Regions from separate parts of the Rhodococcus sp. NPDC059234 genome, predicted to be linked through region 3. Evidence: riboswitches for the same ligand, from Rfam matches in the RefSeq annotation. Region 3 holds a riboswitch; each other region holds the start of a gene.
The links. A riboswitch is a leader RNA that binds a small molecule or an ion and turns the genes downstream of it on or off. The one in region 3 is predicted to bind thiamine pyrophosphate.

Region 1 (6,616 bases), on a different contig from region 3:
AGTCCGTCCGCGCCCACCTCGTCGGTGGCCTGCGGGTCGGTGTGCTCGGAATTCCGGCTACGCGCTGCTGCGCCGTCCATCTCACTCCCCACTTCGAGCTCTCGCCCAATTTCAGCGAAACCTAAAGTTCCCCGGACACCCGGTCGGCTTCACGTGACCGAGCAACGAAATTACACAGTTGTTCTTCGGCTACTGATTCAACCACGATCGCCACGTCGGCCCCGGGTTCGGCGTGCTGGCGCGTCGCTCACGCCCACCACCGTCCGGGTAACCCGCGGGACCCCCACTATCCTTCTCACCATGGCAATTCTTCCCATCCGGATCGTTGGCGACCCGGTGCTCCACGAGCCCACGAAACCGGTGACGCAACCCGTGTCCGAGGTAGCCGAGCTCGTCGCCGACATGTACGACACGATGGACGCCGCGAACGGCGTCGGCCTGGCCGCGAACCAAGTGGGCGTTGCGCTGCGACTGTTCGTCTACGACTGCCCCGACTACGACGGCGACGGCGACGGCGAGCGGCGCCGCGGCGAGGTCATCAACCCGGTGCTCGAGACGTCGGAACTGCCCGAGACCATGCCCGACCCGGACGACGACGAGGAGGGCTGCCTGTCCGTGCCGGGCGAGCAGTTCCCGACCGGTCGCGCGGACTGGGCGCGGGTCACCGGCATCGACGTCAACGGCGACCCGGTCGATATCCAGGGCAACGGCTTCTTCGCCCGGATGCTGCAGCACGAGGTCGGCCACCTCGACGGATTCCTGTACACGGACATGCTGATCGGTCGCAACGCACGCGCAGCGAAGAAGACGATCAAGCGGGCAGGCTGGGGCGTGCCCGGGCAGAGCTGGATCCCCGGCACGGTCGAGGATCCGTTCGGCCACGATGACTGAGGCTGCTCTCGGGAGCAGGGTCGTCCTGCGCTACAAGCTTCCGCCGGGCTATCCGCAGCCGCTGACGGACATCATCGGCGAGTTGGTCTCGCTGGCTCCCGCCGTCGTGGTCCGCGCTCCGGACGGACGGGTCGTGCAGGTCTCCCCCGACCAGGTCGTCGCGCTCAAGGCCCTCGGCGCCCGCCCGGTGCTGACGAGGGAGATCCGGGCCCTGGAGCTGGCCGCGGCCGACGGCTGGCCCGGCACCGAGCAGACCTGGGTGAACGGATGGCTGGCTCGGTTCGGCGACGGCTTCACCCGGCGCGCCAACGCAGCGGTCCCGTTGGGCAAGGCGGACCGGATCGGCGACCTCTACACCGGCGACACCGCCGAGCGGCTGCGCGCCTGGTACGCCGACCGGGGCCAGCGTTTGCAGCTGCTGCTGCCCGACCGCCTCGGCACCGCGCCCGAGGGCTGGGAGGTCTCCGACGAGGTTCTTGTCATGGCCGCCGACATCGCGAATCTGACCCTGCCCGAAGGTGATTCGCTGGTCACGGTGGCGGACGTACCGGACGAACGCTGGCTGCCGCTGTACCACTATCACGGCGAGTCGCTGCCCGCGTGCGCGCCGGCTGTGCTCGGCGCCGTCCGGGACGGCCGACTCGGATTCGGTGCACTCGGCAGCCCGGACACCGAACTGCTCGCGATCGCGCGGGCTGCGGTCACAGAGGCGCCGGACGGGCGGCACTGGGTGGGCCTGGCCGCGGTCGAGGTCGCGGCTGAGCACCGGCGACGCGGACTCGGCCTGCTGATGTGCGCGGAGATGATCCGCTGGGGACGTGACAACGGCGCCACCCACGCGTACATCCAGGTGGCCGCGGACAACGACGCGGCCATCGCGCTCTACCGCACCCTCGGGCTCATCGATCACCACCGCTACCGGTACGCGACCGCCCCCGACTGAACCGTCCTCGCCGAGCACTACGCTGCCTGGCATGCGACTGGCGACGTGGAATGTGAACTCGGTGCGGGCCCGGACGGACCGGATCGTGGACTGGCTGGCGCGGACCGAGACGGACGTGCTGGCGATCCAGGAGACCAAGTGCCGCGACGACCAGTTCCCCACGGACCGGTTCACCGACCTCGGCTACGAGGTCGCGCACGTGGGGTTGAGCCAGTGGAACGGGGTGGCGATCATCTCGCGGGTGGGACTCGACGACGTGCAGATCGGGTTCGAGGGCCAGCCCGGGTTCGCGAAGGCCGCCGCCGACAGCCTGGACATCGCCACCCCGGTGGTCGAGGCCCGCGCGATCGGCGCGACCTGCGGCGGGGTGCGGGTGTGGAGCCTGTACGTCCCGAACGGTCGCGAGCTGTCCGACCCGCACTACGAGTACAAGCTGGACTGGCTCGCGACCCTGCGTGACGACGCGGTCAAGTGGCTCGCAGACGACCCGAACGCCCAGGTCGCGCTGGTCGGCGACTGGAACGTCGCGCCGACCGACGAGGACGTGTGGGATCCGGCCCTGTTCGAGGGCAAGACCCACACGTCGCAGCCGGAGCGGGACGCGTTCCACGCCTTCGTCGACGCGGGCTTCTCCGACGTGGTCCGGCCGTTCACGCCCGGCCCCGGCGTCTACACCTACTGGGACTACACGCAGCTGCGCTTCCCGAAGCGGCAGGGCATGCGGATCGACTTCCAGCTCGCCTCGCCCGCGCTGGCCGCCCGGGTCACCGGTGCGTCGATCGACCGCGAAGAACGAAAGGGTAAGGGCGCCAGCGACCACGCACCGGTGGTGGTCGAGCTCGCCTAGCGCGCGTCGGCTGCGTCGCGACGGGGCCGCAGCAGTTCCGCAGCGAGCCACAGCGCGCCGGCGGCCAGCACGACGCCGTGCGCGACCCGTACCCACGGCGGTCCGAAGAACTGCGGGACGAACAGCGCGAAGCCGACCGCGAGCGGGATCCCGCTCCACCGGGCGAGCACTCCCGACCGCCAGATCGCGACCGCGGCCGTCACCGCGCCCGCGGCGACCAGCACCAGCCCCGACGCGAACATCGTCATCTGCGTACCGCCGCCCCGCACCTGCACGACCAGGTCGAGCAGGTCCGGCGAGCCGTCACCGAGCGCACGGATCGCGACCGAGTGCAGGGCGAAGTCCTCGGCGCCGTAGTACGGGAGGGTCAGGCCGACGCCGACCCACGTCACCACGGTGGCGGCGATGCCGATCCGATCGGCGGGCGTGCCACGGAGGACGTCCCGCAGCGCCTGCATCGCCAACCCGAGCAACACGAACCCGAGCATGCCGAACACGTGTGCGGCGACCCAGCCGCCCGAGGCGTACGCGCGTGCGCCGTCGAGAGTGGTCTCGTTCAGGTAGTCCGAGTACGGCCGGACGGCGGGATAGAGCAGGAACAGCAGCCCGGAGACGCCGAACAGCGCGGCCGCGGCGGTCGCGCCCCCGCGGCGGGTCTGCGGTCGGACGGTTGTGTCGATCATGATTTGCTCCCCACCTCGGACGAGAGCAGCGCTCTCTGTTGAGAGCAGTATTCACCCCCGCGCCCGAGACTGCAAGAGCAGTGCTCTCGAATTTCCGCGAAGTGCGGTCAGTCGCCGTCGATCAGCCCCAGGAACTCCGTGTGCGTGCCGAGGTATCGCTGGACGTAGGTGCAGACCGGCCGCAGCCGCCAGCCCCGCACCCGCGACTCCTCGAGCACCTCACGAACCAGGATCGCGGCCCATCCGCGACCGCCGAAGTCCTCCTTGACCACGGTGTGCATCAGGGCGACCACCTCGGGATCGGCGCCCTGCGGGCCACCCGACAGCGGCGCACCGGGGTCGTCGCGCCCACTTCGGTAGCCGAGGATTCCCACCAACTCGTCGCCGACCCACAGGTCGAAACGCGAGTGCGACGGATTGTCCTCGACGCGCGCGAGCGCCGGGTTCGCCGTCGCAACGACGGGCGTGCTCACCGCCGCTGCCTGGACGTGATGTCGCTTGAAGATGTGATCCACATCGCCATGCAAGCAGCCCCGGCGCCATCGCGCCGCCGCACCACGAGCCCCTCGCCTGTTTGTCGCCCAGACTTCTTCGAATCGTGGCCGAATCGGCACAAAGCAGGCCGCGGCCCGACGATCACAGTGGAGCGAGCACGTCTCGGTACTGGGGATTGTCGGCGATGAATCGCTGCAGGTAGGTACACACCGGGCGAACCTTCCAGCCGTACTCGCGGGCCGCATCAAGCGCGCGCTGGACCATGACCGCGGCCAGGCCGCGATGCCCGAAGTCCTCCACGATCACGGTGTGCATGAACGAGACGACGGGCGGGCCCGCGCGCCGGCCGCCACGGACCCCGACGCCCGCGTTCGTGTCCAACTCGTAGTAACCGAGAATGCCGACGAGATCGCCGTTCAGCCGAAGCTCGAAGCGACTCTGACCAGCATTGTTCGACACTTCCGCGGTCGGTGAATCCGCAATCATGAACCCGTCTCCCTACCCCGCCCGTAACCCAAATGTGACCCACGCCACTATAGGTCAATCGGCAGACATTTGTGAGCGGGATCACTCAAATCCCGCCCGGCCGGTGGACCCGGAGTGGCGCAGCACACGGGGCCGGGTCTAGGGTCGGCGCCGAAACAACTACACAACCCCACGGGGGCTCGCACCAGCGGGCTGAGAGGACGGCTAGCTCTTCGGAGCGACCAGGGCCGTCGACCGTCGAACCTGACCGGGTAATGCCGGCGTAGGGAGAGCACGCATGAGGGACACCTCTGTCACGACCAGCACTGTCACCACCGGCCCCATCGAGGGCAGCAGCAAGCAGTACCTCGACGTCGACGGGATGCGAGTGCCCGTCCGGCGCGTCCAGTTGAGCAACGGCGAACACCTGGACCTGTACGACACCTCCGGCCCGTACACCGACGCCGGTGCCCACATCGACCTCGAGGCGGGCCTGCCGAGGACCCGCGACGGTTGGACCAAACCCGCCGCGGTCGACATCGGGGGCGAGCGTGGCGACGGGGAATCCAAGCCCGTTCGGACCCAGCTGGCGTGGGCGCGGGCCGGGATCGTCACGCCCGAAATGCGTTATTGCGCCGTGCGCGAGGGTGTTTCGCCCGAGGTCGTGCGCGAGGAGGTCGCCGCGGGCCGAGCGGTGATCCCGGCGAACCACAAGCACCCGGAGTCCGAGCCGATGATCATCGGCAAGCGGTTCCTGGTGAAGATCAACGCGAACATCGGCAACTCCGCGGTCACCTCCTCCATCGCCGAGGAGGTCGAGAAGATGGTCTGGGCCACGCGCTGGGGCGCGGACAACATCATGGACCTGTCCACCGGCAAGGACATCCACCAGACCCGCGAGTGGATCCTGCGCAACTCGCCGGTCCCGGTCGGCACGGTGCCGATCTACCAGGCGCTGGAGAAGGTGAACGGCGACCCGACCGCGCTCACCTGGGAGATTTACCGCGACACCGTGATCGAGCAGTGCGAGCAGGGCGTCGACTACATGACCGTGCACGCCGGCGTACTGCTGCGGTACGTCCCGCTGACCGCCAAGCGGGTCACCGGGATCGTCTCGCGCGGCGGCTCGATCATGGCGGCCTGGTGCCTGGCCCACCACCGGGAGTCGTTCCTGTACACGCACTTCGAGGAGCTGTGCGAGATCCTCGCGCGCTACGACGTCACGTTCTCGCTCGGCGACGGCCTGCGTCCGGGCTCGATCGCCGACGCCAACGACGAGGCGCAGTTCGCCGAGCTCCGCACCCTGGGTGAGCTGACGAAGATCGCGAAATCGCATGGCGTGCAGGTGATGATCGAGGGCCCCGGCCATGTGCCGATGCACAAGATCGTGGAGAACGTGCGGCTCGAGGAAGAGCTCTGCGAGGAGGCCCCGTTCTACACGCTCGGACCGCTCGCCACCGACATCGCGCCCGCGTACGACCACATCACCTCCGCGATCGGCGCGTCGATCATCGCGCAGGCAGGCACCGCGATGCTCTGCTACGTGACGCCCAAGGAACATCTGGGGCTGCCGAACCGGGACGACGTGAAGGTCGGCGTCATCACCTACAAGATCGCTGCGCACTCGGCGGATCTCGCGAAGCAGCACCCCCGCGCGCAGGAGCGCGACGACGCGCTGTCCAAGGCGCGCTTCGAGTTCCGCTGGCGCGACCAGTTCGCGCTCTCGCTGGACCCGGACACCGCGCGCGAGTACCACGACGAGACCATGCCCGCGGAGCCGGCGAAGACCGCGCACTTCTGCTCGATGTGCGGACCGAAGTTCTGCTCGATGCGGATCTCGGCGGACGTGCGCGAGTACGCCGAACGCAACGGACTGACCGACGCGGCCGCGATCGAGGCCGGGATGGCGGAGAAGTCCGCGGAGTTCGCGGGCACGGGAAGCCAGGTCTACCTCCCGGTAGTGTCCACCCCGTGAAGTTCTTGCCCCTCACCCCCGACGGACAGACCCCGATCCGAGTCCTCACCATCGCCGGGACCGACTCCGGTGGCGGCGCCGGCATCCAGGCCGACTCGCGCACCATGGCCATGTGTGGCGTCCACGCGTGCGTCGCGGTGGCCGCGGTGACGGTGCAGAACTCGGTGGGGGTCAGCGGGTTTCACGAGATCCCCCCCGAGATCGTGGCCGACCAGGTGCGGTCGGTGGTCGGCGACATCGGGGTGAGCGCCGCGAAGACCGGGATGCTGGCCTCGACCGCGATCATCGAGTCCGTCGCACAGGTGTGCGGCGAGGTC
Region 2 (6,616 bases), on a different contig from region 3:
AGAGCCTTCGCACGGCCCTCGTCGACGCCGAACCGCTCAGCCCACCAGGAGACCGGCGGCCCACTCCAGGCGACGTCGGCCTCGGCGTCCTGCGGATCCACGCCGCCGCCGGGGAACACGGTCATGCCACCGGCGAAGGCCATTCCGCCGACGCGGCGGAGCAGGAACACCTCGGGCCCGGACGCGGAGTCGCGCACCAGGATGACGGTGGAGGCGTCCTTCGGGGGAACTTCGGGATGTGCTTCGAATGTGGACATGTGTCGGACGTTACAACTATCCCGAACCGCGGTCAGCGGCGGTGCTGGCCGGGCAGTCGCGCCCGCCTGGCGAAGAACCGTCCGTCCACCCGATCCAGTGCGATGGACTGGCTGAACGCCTCCGTCAGATTCTCCGCGGTGATCACGTCGTCGATCAGGCCCTGCGCGACCACCTGGCCTTCCTTGAGCAGCAGCGCGTGGGTGAAGCCCGGCGGGATCTCCTCGACGTGGTGGGTGATCAGCACGGTGGCGGGCGCATCCGGATCGGCCGCGAGGTCCGACAGCCGCGCGACGAGCTCCTCGCGACCACCGAGGTCCAGGCCGGCCGCAGGCTCGTCGAGCAGCAGGAGTTCGGGGTCGGTCATCAGGGCCCGCGCGATGAGCACCCGCTTGCGCTCGCCCTCGGAGAGGGTGCCGTAGGTGCGATCCGCCAGGTGCTCCGCGCCGAGGCTCTCGAGCATCTCCACGGCGCGCGTGGTGTCCATCTCCTCGTACTGCTCCCGCCAGCGTCCGAGCACTGCGTAGCCGGCCGAGACGACGAGATCGCTGACCACCTCGTCGGCGGGCACCCGGTGCGCGAGCGAGGACGAGGACAACCCGATCCGGGGCCGCAGTTCGCTGACGTCGACGCGGCCCAGCGTCTCGCCGAGCAGGTTCGCGTGACCGGAGGTCGGGTGCACCTCGGCGGCCGCGATCCGCAGCAGCGAGGTCTTGCCCGCGCCGTTGGGCCCGAGCACAACCCACCTCTCGTCGAGCTCCACCTTCCAGGTCACGGGACCGACCAGGGTGACACCGCCGCGGCGGATGAGCACGTCGTCGAAATCGATGAGCAGATCGGGATCTAGTTCGGGCACGACGCCCATCTTGACCTACGTGCTCGCGGCGCACGCGGCAGGACCGGCTTGCGTGTCGTCCGCCCCGGTCGGCGTGCAGGTCACCGGGCCGGCTCCGGGCTGTCCGCGACGGGGCCCCGGCATCACGCGCATCATCAGTTGGATCAGCGGCCCAATGCCGAGCGCGTACACCACGGTGCCGACCCCGACGGTGCCGCCGAGCATCCAGCCGGTGGCGAGCACCGCCACCTCGATCCCGGTGCGGACCAACCGGACCGACAGCCCACTGCGGCCGACCAGGCCGGTCATCAGGCCGTCCCGCGGCCCCGGACCGAGCCCGGCGCCGATGTAGAGCGCCGTCGCGAGGGCGTTGAGCACGACCGCGAACAGCATGACCGGAATCCGCGCAGCCAACGCGTCCGGCTCCGGCAACAGGGCCAGCGAGGTGTCCACGGCCAGCGCGATCACCACGACGTTCGCGACCGTCCCGACACCCGGACGCTGACGGATCGGAATCCAGAGCACCAGGACCGCCGCACCGGTCAACGCGGTGACGCTGCCGAAGCTCAGCGACGCGCGCTGCGCCACACCCTGGTGAAAGACGTCCCACGGGTCGAGACCGAGCCCGGCCACGACCATGAGGGCCATCGAGAACCCGTAGAGCCACAGCCCGACGAGAAGGGCGGCGAGGCGGGGCACGAGGGTGGACACGGTGGCCAGTCTCCGTGACGACTGGACCTGCAGAGAAGAGCCACTTCGCTCCCGCTGGACTGCACCGACTAGCCCGCGCACCCGTCCCAGAACTGCACCTCGAACTCGGCAACCCGGCCGAACGCCGCCCGCTGCGCCGGTGTGGGCTCCCCCGCACCCAGCAGCTCGCCGAGGTCGGCGACGTAGTTCGCGAACGGCGGCGCGCTCCAGTTGTCGATGAAGGAGCGGTACCGCGAGTCGGCGGCCGCGGCGCGCTCGCGGACGGTCGTCCACGCGTCGAGGTACGCCTTCTCCACCCCGTAGAGCACCGCCGAGGCGATCTCGTAGCCGTCGTGCAGGCTCGCGAGCATGAACGAGGTGTACGACACACAGCCGAGGCTGGGCCGATACCCGTCCCGGTCGAGCCCCCGTGCGTCGAGTTCGGCGCGAAACAGGCCGAGTTCCGGTGTGAGAGCGGCGATCCCGCCCGCGAGTACGTCACGGGACCGCTCGTCGGGCGCGAGGGTCAGCACGCCGGCGAGGAATCGGCGGAACTCGACCACGAACGCGTGGTCCTCGAGCAGCCAGCGGTCGAACGACTCCGCCGCGAGCGTCCCGTCGGCGGTGGCCAGGACGAAGGGGTGCTCGGCGAGCTGCCGCCAGCGGTCGGCCTCGCCGTCGACCAGCGCGCGTGCCCGGCTCATCGCGCGTCCCAGAACGCGAGCTCGTGACGCATCGCCGATATGAAGGCCGCCTCGGCGACCGCCGGATCGGGGTCGGCCTCGTCGAGCATCGCCGCACACCGGTCGGCGAGCGCCGCGAAACCCGGATCCGCGTAGGTGTCGACCCAGCGGCGGTAGCGGGGGTCGGCGGGCGGGTTCTCCGCCAGCGCGATACCGAGCTGCGAGTACCCCCACATGCACGGCAGCAACGCAGCCAGCCCGCGACCGTAGTCGGACGCCGCGTCGAGCAGGAAGCCCGTGTAGGCCTCGCACTGGGTACTCTTGACCGCGGAGTCGAACTGCGCGCCGAAGGGTTCGGACAGCTCGCGGTGCAGGCTCAGCTCCTCGTGCAGGGTCGAGTGCGCGAGATCCACCAGGTACCCGAGGTGGCCGTCGGGCGCCTGCCAGGCCAGCCGCGCGAACACCCGGGTGTAGTCGAGCAGGTACAGGTAGTCCTGCTCGAGCCAGCCGCGGAACACCGCCGGGTCGAGGTCGCCCCGCGCGATCCCGGCGACGGTGGGATGCGCGAGCTGCTGCGCGAGCAGCGGCCGGCCGAGCTCCTGCAGTCGGGTCGAGAGACTCACGCCCGCGCCCCCTTTCGGGCACCGATGAGGCCGATCAGCGCGGTGAGGACGCCGGCCACAACGAGCGAGGCCAGCGACGCCGACCAACCAGCAGACGAAATCCCCAGCGAGGACTGCAGATTCGTCCACCATTGCGTCCATCCCGCACCGAATCCGGTGAAGTAGGTCGGCGTGACGAGCTGATACACCACGAACCCGACCGCCCAGGGCAGCAGCATCCCCCACCGCGAGGGCGCCGACTCGGACACGTCCCAGACACCCCGCTTGATCAGGTAGAACGAGACCAGGAAGGTCGCGGTCAGCGGCACGAAGACGGCACCGATCAGGAACAGGAACGGCTCGTAGCTGTAGGCGTCCACGCTCAGCGCCAGCAGGGTCGCGACGGCGCCCACCCCGACGACCAGGTAGCGGCGGTCCAGCGAGGGCCGCAGGTTCTGCGCACTGATCGCGGTCGAGTAGATGTTGGCGAACGCCTCGTCCATCTCGTCGGCGACCAGGATCAGCAGCGCGACACCGGCGAGCGGGAGCACGAGCAGGCTGCCGATGATGTCGAATCCGGGCTCGAGGCCGAACGCGACGAAGGCCAGCACACCGAGCGCGAAGAACGCCACGGTCGCCCCGCCGTATCCGATCGTGGCGCCGAGGAAGGCGGCCCGCGGCGAGCGGGAGTGCCGGGCGTAGTCGGCGGCCAGCGGAACCCAGGAGATCGGCATCGCGATCACCAGGTCCACGCTGGTCCAGAATCCGGAGAAGTTGCCGTCGGTGAGCGAGGGCAGATCCTTCATCAGCACGTTCACGAGCAGGTACACCGTCGAGCCGATCGCTGCCCACACCGCATACCTGGCGAGGATGTGCACGACCTTGAGCGGTCGCAGCGCCATCAGCGTGGCGAGTACACCCGCCACGAGGACGAACGGCCAGCGCTGCCACCCGGTCAGGCGGGCAGCGGCCTCCGCCATGACGAACACCTCGAAGGTCGCCCAGCCGACGCACTGGACGAGGTTCAGGACCGTCGGCAGCGCGGACAGCTTGCTGCCGAGCAGTCCACGCATCATCACCATCGCGGGTGCGCCGACGGATGCGCCGGCGGACGCGGTCAGACCGAGCAGCGTCGAACCGATCAGGGCGCCGACGACCACCGCGAGCAGGGTCGCCAGCAACGACTGCCCCTGCAGCACTGTGTAGGTCGCCGCGACCGGCAGCAGCAGCGAGATGCCGAGATTCCCCCACAGACCGATCTGGGCCCCGAGGCCCAGAGTGCGCGTGGGGTTCTCGTCGAGAGTGAAGGACGGCTCCGAGGACTCGACGGAAACCGGACCCGGGGACGGGTCCCCGGATTGTGAACGCACAACAGACAACGCGCTGCTCCCTACGCCGGAATGACCCGGATCAGGTGTGACGGTCGGAGCAGCCGTGCTCCCTCTCAGCCCTACGACGCCAGGGCTCCCGTGCTGGACGCGCTCACCTTAGGCCGATTCCGCCGTCAATCCAAGCTGCCGGTCGACCCGGGCAGCCTCGCAGCCACGGTCGTCGAACCCGGGGCCACCTCGGTGAAGCCGGCGTCGCGCACCGCGACCGCTCGACCCGCCGCCAGCTCGCCGACGAGCGCGGACCACCGGTCCGGCTCGGCGTCGCGCACGGCGCACCGGAAGTCGTCGCGGGCCCACTGCCAGGCCTGCTCTGCGGTCATCGCGCCCGCGAGAATCATGGCCGCGTGTCCGACCTGCGCAGCGGCCTTGCCGACGGTCATGCCGAGCGAGCCGTCGATCCACAGGACGACGGTCCCGTCGTCGGGGTCGCCGGGCCGGTCGTGGTCCAGGTCGGTGCCGCCGATCTGCAGCTTGCGAATTCGGGCGTCGAGCGCGCCGACCGGTCCCGGCACCAGTGCACGGGCCTGCGCCCCACCCACCTCGGCGGTGACGCCGTCCACCGACTGCGCCGCCAGCCACTGGGCGCCCCGGGCCCGGCGCGCGACCTTGCGGATACGCGCGCCGGTCCAGGCTCGGTAGTCGGCGCTCCACGGGCCGGGCTCGCCGTCCGCACCGGCGCCGACCCGCTCGTCGAGGCACAACGCGACCGTCGCCGTCGCGGCGGCCGCCAGCAGCGCACTGCGGGCCGGCGGGTCGGCCTTGGGAATGTGCAACACCAGCGGCATCGCGAGCACGAGGGACGGGTCGTCGGGGTCCGGGCGGTCGCCATAACCGGCCGCCAGCACCGCGTGGCGGGCCCGGAAACCGGCATCGAGATCGGCTTCCGGAACCCCTTGTGTCACAGCGGAACCCGACGTACCAGACCGTCGACTGCGTCGGCCGCCTCCACCTCGTCCCGGGTCACCCCGAGTACGAAGAGGACCGCGTCGAGGAACGGGTGGGACAGGGCGGTGTCGGCCACCTCCCGCAGGGCGGGCTTCGCGTTGAACGCCACGCCGAGGCCCGCAGCGTTGAGCATGTCGATGTCGTTGGCGCCGTCGCCGACCGCGACGGTCTGCTCCATCGGCACCCCGACCTGGGCGGCGAACTTGCGCAGCGCCACCGCCTTCGCGGCCCGGTCGACGACCGCTCCGATCACCCGTCCGGTGAGCTTGCCGTCCACCACCTCGAGCGTGTTCGCCTCGACGAAGTCCAGCTCCAGGTCGTGCGCGAGCCCCTCGATGACCTGACGGAAGCCGCCGGAGACGACCCCGCAGTGGAAGCCGAGCCGGCGCAGGGTGCGAATGGTGGTGCGGGCGCCCGGGGTCAGCTCGAGGTCGCGGCCGACCTCGTCGATGACAGAGGCGTCGAGTCCGGCCAGCACCGCGACGCGCTGGTGCAGGGACTCGGTGAAGTCGATCTCCCCGCGCATCGCCGACTCGGTGACCGCGCGGACCTCGTCCTCCTTGCCCGCGCGGGCCGCGAGCATCTCGATGACCTCGCCCTGCACCAGCGTCGAGTCCACGTCGAACACGATGAGCCGCTTGGCGCGCCGGGCCAGGCCGGCGCGCTCGACGGCGATGTCCACGCTCTCCTCGACCGCGACCTCCGCGAGCGCGGTACGCAGCGCACCGTTGGCGTCCGCTCCGGTGTCGGCGGCGGTCACCATGAGTTCGAGCCCGGTGAGCGGGTAGTCCGCGATGCCGCGGATGGAGTCGATGTTCGCGCCCTGTTTGGCCAGTTCCCGGGCGATCTGCCGCAATGCGCGGGCGGTCACCGGGCTGCCGAGCACGACGACGGCGTGAGTGGACGGGGCGGGCTTGGCACCGGCGTCGGAACCGATCTCGACGTCGACCGACATCCCGACGGTCGCCATCGCGTCCTCGAGTGCCTCCTGCAGCGCCTCCGGGTCCGACGGGCAGGACACCAGCACGCCGAGCGTGAGGCGCCCCCGGATCACCACCTGCTCGACGTCGAGCAGGCTCACGCCGTGCCGCGCGAGCGCCGCCAGCAGAACCGAGGTGACGCCGGGACGATCCGGACCCGTCACCGTGACCAGGACCGTGGTGTCTGAACCCACCGAGAAACTCCCTCCATCCCGCGAACGCCGACGCGGGGTCT
Region 3 (6,616 bases):
CGTATATCTTGGTCAATCCCCTCACTTCAATCATGAGGTCAAGGATTCACCAGTTGCACCGCGGTGCGCATCCTCCGTAGGTCTCGATATCCGTCATCCCTGGGGATGACGTCAACCCTGACCGTTACCCCCGGGTGCGGGCCAGGTCGACAGGTCCGGGAAGTGGCTGATGGGCTGTTCGCCCTCGTCGTACACCGTCGAGGCCGGGCCGATCAGCAACGGATCGGGGGTGCCGACGACCCGCGGGTTCTTGTCGGTGTAGTCGAACCGCGACAGCAGCCAGCGCATCGCCTCGAGCCTCGCCCGCTTCTTGTCGTTGGACTTGACGATCGTCCACGGCGCGTGCGGGGTGTCGGTGTAGAACAGCATGTCCTCCTTCGCCTCGGTGTAGGCGTCCCACTTGTCGAGGCTGGCGAGGTCGGTGGGCGACAGCTTCCACCGCTTGACCGGGTCAGTGCTGCGGGCGACGAACCGCGCGTGCTGTTCCTCGCGGCCGACCGAGAACCAGAACTTGACGAGGCGAATACCCGACTGCACCAGCATTCGCTCGAATTCCGGTGCGGAACGGGTGAATTCGAGGTACTCGTGCGGGGTGCAGTAGCCCATCACCCGCTCGACGCCCGCCCGGTTGTACCAGGACCGGTCCATGAGCACGATCTCGCCGCCCGACGGGAGGTGCTCGACGTACCGCTGGAAGTACCACTGCTTGCGCTCGCGCTCGGTGGGCTTCTCCAGCGCCATCACCCTGGCGCCACGAGGATTGAGGTGCTCGGTGAGCCGCTTGATCGCGCCGCCCTTGCCCGCCGCGTCGCGGCCCTCGAAGATGATGACGATCTTCTCGTCGTTCTCCTTGACCCACGCCTGCAGCTTCAACAGCTCGATCTGCAGGGTCCGCTTGCGCCGCTCGTACTGGCGGCGGGTCATCTTCTTGTCGTAGGGGTACCCGTGCCGCCACGGCGCGTCCGGACCGTCGTCGCTGCGCATCCGTCCGGACTTGCGGAGCAGTTCGCCGATCTCGTCGATCTCGGGCGTGACGTCAACCTGCCGGGGCTGCGCCATCTCGAAGTCGGTGCCGGCGTCCTCGCTACTCGAGTTCCGAAGATCGTCCACCTTTCGAGACTACCTCCGGATCCGGTCAGAGTTCGGGTGAGGAAGCCTGTGCCCAGAACCGCTTCGGGATCCGGCCCGCGAGCCGCGCCGCGCGACCGGCGACCACCGCGGACGCCATCGCGGTCGCCATGAGCGCGGGGTCCTTCGCCCTGGTCACCGCCGTCGCGAGCAGCACCGCGTCGCACCCCAGCTCCATCGCCAGCGCGGCGTCGCTCGCCGTCCCGATGCCGGCGTCGAGAATCACCGGCACCCCTGCCGACTCGACGATCATCTCGATGTTGTGCGGGTTGCAGATGCCCAGGCCGGTCCCGATCGGGGCGCCGAGCGGCATCACCGCCGCGCAGCCGACGTCCTCGAGCCGACGGGCCAGGACCGGGTCGTCGGTGGTGTACGGCAAGACCGTGAATCCGTCGTCGACGAGTTGTTCCGCGGCGGAGACCAATTCGATGGCGTCGGGCAGCAGGGTCCGCTCGTCGGCGATCACCTCGAGCTTGACCCAGTCGGTCTCGAGTGCCTCGCGCGCCAACTGTGCGGTGAGCACGGCCTCGGCCGCGCCCCGGCACCCGGCGGTGTTCGGCAGCGGCGCGATCTTCAGCGTGGTCAGCAGGTCGAGGACCCCGGTGCCGCCCGCCGCGTCGATCCGTCGCATCGCCACGGTGGTCAGTTCGGTGCCCGACGCGACCAGCGCCTCCTCGAGCACCGCGAGGTTGGCCGCCCCGCCGGTGCCCATGATCAGGCGCGAGCCGAAGGTGCGTCCCGCGATCGTCAGCTGGTCCGTCACCATCGGGTCAGCCACCCTGCACCGCCGTGAGAATCTCGATCTCCCAGCCCTTTTCGACCGGGCTGTCCCACGACGTGCGCGGGAACACGGTGCCGTCCACCGCCACCGCGATGCCCTTCTCCGGCAGTCCGAGATGCGCGAGCAGCTGGGCCACGGTCAGCTGCTCGGACAACTGGTGGTCCTCACCGTTGACGGTGATACCGATGTTCACCGGTGCGTTGGTCATCTACTTCCTCGCTCTGTCGATCGAAACCCCGAGCCCGTCGAACCGGTCGGGAGAACAGGTCTTGGCCTCGGGCAGCGGCGTGCCCGACAGTTCGGCGACCACCGCGTCCGCGGACAGCGGCGTCAGCAGGATGCCGTTGCGCCCGGCCCCGGCGGCCAGGACGACCCGGTCCGACACCCGGCCGAGGATCGGCAGGTTGTCGGGGCTCATGGGCCGCAGCCCGGCGGCGGTCTCGTGCAGTTCGTACTCCCCGATGCTCGGCATCAGGGCCTCGGCGTCCGCGATCAGGTCGCGCACCCCGGCCACCGTGACCTGGGTGTCCTCGCCGGACTCGTGCTGCGTCGCGCCGACCACGATGCCGTCGCCGCGCGGCACCAGGTAGACCGGCCGGCCGTGCACGCTGCCGCGGATGGTCCTGGTGGGGGCCGGCGCGACGCCGGGGCGGCGATGCAGGCGCAGGATCTCGCCCTTGACCGGGCGCACCGGCAGTCCGGGCCACAGTCGTGCGGCGGCCGTGCCCGCGGCGATCACCACCTGATCGGCGTCCAGCCCGTCGACGTCGGCGACGGCCTGCTGGGCGAACGTCACACCCGCGTCCACGCAGGCCCGGCGGAGCGCGCGGACCAGGGCGCGGTTGTCGACGGCCGACTCGGTGGCCGCGAGCAGGGCCAGTCGGATGTTCGGCGCCAGTGAGGGCTCGGCCGCACGAATCTCGGCACGCGAGAGCAGGTCCAGCCGGTACCCCTGCGTCTCGAGCCATTCGGCGACGCGGCGCAGGTCGGCGGCATCGGCGGCGTCGAGCGCGACCGTCAGCGAGCCGTCGGAGGTGAACAGGGACTCGCCGGTCAGCGCCTCGAGCTCGCGACCGAACTCCGGCCACCGCTCCAGCGACGCGGCCCCCGCGGCCAGCACCGCGTCCTCGCCGGGCCAGCCCTCGGACAGCGGCGCGAGCATGCCGCCCGCCACCCAGGATGCGCCCGACGCGACCGCCGGATCGTGAAGGGTGACGGTCCAGCCTGCCCTGCTCGCGCGCCACGCCACCGCCAGTCCGATGGCGCCGCCACCGATCACCGCGACGGTTCTGCTCACAACTCCACCTCACTCCCTGCGCCGGCATGATCCGGGTCAGGTATGACGGTCGGGGCTCGCGAGCCCCCTCTCAGCCCCGCGTCCGCCGGGACTCCCGTGTCACTTCGTTCACCGTAGAGACTACCGTTGAGGTCGTGCATCCCTCGCATTCCGGTAAGCACCTGACCCCACGGGAACGCCTCGCGAGCGCCCGCCTGTACCTGTGCACCGACGCCCGCCGTGAGCGAGGCGACCTCGCCAAGTTCGCCGAGGCCGCGCTGTCCGGCGGGGTGGACATCATCCAGCTCCGCGACAAGGGCTCGGCGGGTGAGAAGAAGTTCGGCCGGATGGAGACCCGCGAGGAACTCGGCGCCCTCGCCGAACTGGCCGCGGCCTGCCGGCGGCACGGCGCGTTGCTGGCCGTGAACGACCGCGCCGACCTCGCGCTGGCCGCCGGCGCCGACGTGCTGCACCTCGGGCAGGGCGACCTGCCGGTGCACTACGCGCGCCGGATCGTCGGGCCGCAGGTGGTGATCGGCCGTTCGACGAACAGCCGCGCGCAGGCCCAGTTGGCGGCGATCGAGGACGACGTTGACTACTTCTGCACCGGCCCGGTGTGGGCCACCCCCACCAAGCCCGGACGGACCGCGTCCGGCCTCGAGCTGGTGCGCTCGACCGCCGAGTCGTCGCCGACGATGCCGTGGTTCGCAATAGGCGGCATCGACGAGCAGCGACTGCCGGAGGTTCTCGACGCCGGCGCCCAGCGCATCGTCGTGGTGCGCGCGATCACCGAGGCCCGGGACCCCCAGGCCGCCGCCCGCTCCCTCGCCGATGCGCTGGCCGCCAACGCCCGCTGACCCCCGGCGGGGTCGGGTGGGGTGGGGTGAGTCAGTCCAGCCAGTCGAGGACGGCCGACGGCGAGAGCCGCAGCACGGACTCGGGCAGCCGGTCGCGCAGACCGCGATCCGCGGTGACGACCGCGGTCAGCTCGCCGGCGAGCCCGGTGAGGGTGGTCGACGCCGAGCGACCGGACGCCAGCAGGGCCAGCGCGTCGTCGCCGCTGCCGGAGGCGACGTGCACCGGGACCCGGGCATCGACGTCTGAGACGGCGACGGCCTGCCCCTCGAGCACCGCCTCGACCCTCGGCAGCCAGCCGAAGCCACCGCCGGGCAGCTCGATGGTGCGCGGCAGGCTTCCGGCGAGCGCGGCCAGCAACTCCCCGGTGGCCCCGACGCGGTCGCGCCACCACCCGTTCGGCCGCGATCCGAGCACGTTCGCGGTGTCGAGCAGCAGCCGCACCGGTGCCGCGCGCAGCGACGGCCAGCTGGCCGCGAAACCCGGGTGCAGCGGGAGGTCCTCGACGCGGTCCTCGGGTACCCAGCGCAGCTCGGTGCTCTCCCCGTTCGGGACGGTGTCCAGCGCGGTGTGCGCGTCGGCGATCACCGTCGTGTAGCTCCAGCCTCCCCCGGCTCGGGCGGTCACCCGTTCGGCCCGCACGTGCACCAGGTCCGTGGCGATGCCCGCCTCCTCCTCCGCCTCCCGAACTGCCGCGTGGGTGGTGCTCTCGTGAGAGTCCCGCGCCCCGCCGGGCAGCGCCCAGGTGCCACCCTGATGGCTCCACTGCGCCCGGTGCTGGAGCAGGACCGCGGAGCCGCCGTCCTGCGCGGGCGCGCGCAGCAGCAGCCCGGCCGCGCCGAATCGCCCCCAGTACCGGCTGCCGTCCTCGCTCGTGGCCCAGCCGTCCCCGTCACCGCGCATCGACTTCGTTCACCTACTCCAGATCGTGCCGCGCCGCGCCAAGTCGGCTCCTCGTGTGTCCGCCACAACTGTTCGCCGTCGAACTTAGCCAGTCGCAGATCCCAAAGCGCGGTTACTGCTTATATGCTGCCCTTTGTCGGGCACTCGGGCCAGATAGAAGGGGTGCAGCACAGTGGCTGTTCGAGTTGCGCCTTCGACCGAGCCGCTCGGCGACACGCCCGCCCCGACCACGGAGCTGCGACCGCCGCCGAGCCGGCCCGCACGGCTGCGCGCGTTCAGTCGCACCACGCCCGCCAAGATCGTCACCCTCGGCGTCGGACTGATCGCGCTCGCCCTGCTGTCGGGCGTCGTCGCCGCGGTCCAGGTCGCCGACCGCCAGCGCACCCTCGACACCCTGCTCACCGAGATCGAACCACTCGCGAACGCGTCCCAGCACCTCTACAGCTCGCTGTCCATCGCGGACGCGGCCGCCACCACAGCGTTCCTCGCAGGCGGCATCGAGCCCGCCGCCGTGCGGGACAGGTACGCGCAGGCCGTCGGCGACGCGGGTCAGGACATCGTCGACGCGGCGGCGGGAGTCGAGACCGACGACGTGACCGCGCACGCCCTGTTGACCCAGTTGTCGGCCGGGCTGCCGGTGTACACCGGCCTCGTCGAGACCGCGCGCGCCAACAACCGCACCGGCTACCCGGTGGGTTCGGCGTACCTGAGCGAGGCCTCGGCGATGATGCAGACCACGCTGCTGCCGCTCGCCGAGCAGTTGCACACCGAGCAGTCCGACCGGGTGGTGCAGAGCCAGGACGCGTTCGCCCGACCGCCGTGGCTGGCGATCGCCCTGCTGGTGCTCGCCCTGGTGGCCCTGGTCGTCGCCGCGCTGCTGCTCGCCCGCTGGACACGCCGTCGGCTGAACCTCGGCCTGATCGTCGCCGCGGCCGCGATCGCCGCCTCGGTCTGCTGGTTGGTGGCCGCGGGGCTGGTCTCGGCGACGGCCACCGCGCACGCGCTGGACGACGGCGCCCGACCGCTGACCGATCTGACGACCGCCCGTATCCTCGCCCAGCAGGCCCGCGCCGACGAGACGCTCAGCCTGGTTCGGCGCGAACTCACCGGCGCCTACGACCAGCAGTTCGACGACCACCTGACACGACTGAAGGCTCTGCTCGACGAGTACCCGCACGGCGGCCGGGTGGACGTCAGCGCCGATCAGGTCGCGGCGACCGCGGCGGCCCGTACCGCATGGGCACAGGCTCACCAGCGCTTGATCGCGATGCTCGGCAGCGGGGACTGGAACGGTGCGGTCGCGGTGGCGGTGGGCACCGGGGACCGCGATTCGGCTACCTACTTCGCCGCCGCCGACGCCGAGCTCAGCAAGGCGATCGACACGGCGAGAACGCAATTGCGCAACAACGTGGACCGCGCCGTGTCCACACTGACCGCACTCTCACCGGGCGTTCTGGTGCTGGCCGCCCTCGCCGCGACCGGAGTCGTGGCCGGACTCCTGCCCCGACTACGGGAGTACCAATGACCGGAATGCAAAGGCGGGCAGCACTGTTCGCGGTGGCCGCGGCGGCACTCGTGGTCGCCGGGTGTACCGGCGCGCAGCCGTTCGGTCCAGGATCGCGTCCCGACTACGCCATGCCCCCCGTGCCCTCCGGCGCGAGCGTCGCCGCATC

Region 1: it holds a riboswitch for thiamine pyrophosphate, as region 3 does, so the genes downstream of both, thiC (phosphomethylpyrimidine synthase ThiC) here and thiO (glycine oxidase ThiO) in region 3, are expected to answer to the same signal.
Region 2: it holds a riboswitch for thiamine pyrophosphate, as region 3 does, so the genes downstream of both, ACFXGJ_RS21200 (purine-cytosine permease family protein) here and thiO (glycine oxidase ThiO) in region 3, are expected to answer to the same signal.

The regions. Positions count from the first base shown of each region.
Region 1 covers NZ_JBHZAH010000065.1:20,537-27,152, forward strand. Annotated here, with positions in the region: gene ACFXGJ_RS15025 (DUF3263 domain-containing protein) at 1-80, opposite strand, end outside; gene ACFXGJ_RS15030 (peptide deformylase) at 301-891, shown strand; gene ACFXGJ_RS15035 (GNAT family N-acetyltransferase) at 884-1,834, shown strand; gene ACFXGJ_RS15040 (exodeoxyribonuclease III) at 1,866-2,681, shown strand; gene ACFXGJ_RS15045 (hypothetical protein) at 2,678-3,364, opposite strand; gene ACFXGJ_RS15050 (GNAT family N-acetyltransferase) at 3,472-3,837, opposite strand; gene ACFXGJ_RS15055 (GNAT family N-acetyltransferase) at 4,001-4,345, opposite strand; TPP riboswitch at 4,507-4,631, shown strand; gene thiC (phosphomethylpyrimidine synthase ThiC) at 4,623-6,299, shown strand; gene thiD (bifunctional hydroxymethylpyrimidine kinase/phosphomethylpyrimidine kinase) at 6,296-6,616, shown strand, end outside.
Region 2 covers NZ_JBHZAH010000130.1:6,280-12,895, forward strand. Annotated here, with positions in the region: gene ACFXGJ_RS21175 (NUDIX hydrolase) at 1-257, opposite strand, end outside; gene ACFXGJ_RS21180 (ABC transporter ATP-binding protein) at 290-1,120, opposite strand; gene ACFXGJ_RS21185 (YitT family protein) at 1,127-1,738, opposite strand; gene ACFXGJ_RS21190 (hypothetical protein) at 1,870-2,484, opposite strand; gene ACFXGJ_RS21195 (TenA family protein) at 2,481-3,086, opposite strand; gene ACFXGJ_RS21200 (purine-cytosine permease family protein) at 3,083-4,435, opposite strand; TPP riboswitch at 4,436-4,546, opposite strand; gene ACFXGJ_RS21205 (peptidyl-tRNA hydrolase) at 4,570-5,358, opposite strand; gene serB (phosphoserine phosphatase SerB) at 5,355-6,575, opposite strand.
Region 3 covers NZ_JBHZAH010000093.1:10,842-17,457, reverse strand. Annotated here, with positions in the region: gene ACFXGJ_RS18225 (ABC transporter ATP-binding protein) at 1-34, opposite strand, end outside; gene ppk2 (polyphosphate kinase 2) at 112-1,059, opposite strand; gene ACFXGJ_RS18215 (thiazole synthase) at 1,136-1,894, opposite strand; gene thiS (sulfur carrier protein ThiS) at 1,899-2,117, opposite strand; gene thiO (glycine oxidase ThiO) at 2,118-3,206, opposite strand; TPP riboswitch at 3,203-3,314, opposite strand; gene thiE (thiamine phosphate synthase) at 3,341-4,042, shown strand; gene ACFXGJ_RS18195 (NUDIX domain-containing protein) at 4,074-4,943, opposite strand; gene ACFXGJ_RS18190 (hypothetical protein) at 5,116-6,468, shown strand; gene ACFXGJ_RS18185 (glutamate ABC transporter substrate-binding protein) at 6,474-6,616, shown strand, end outside.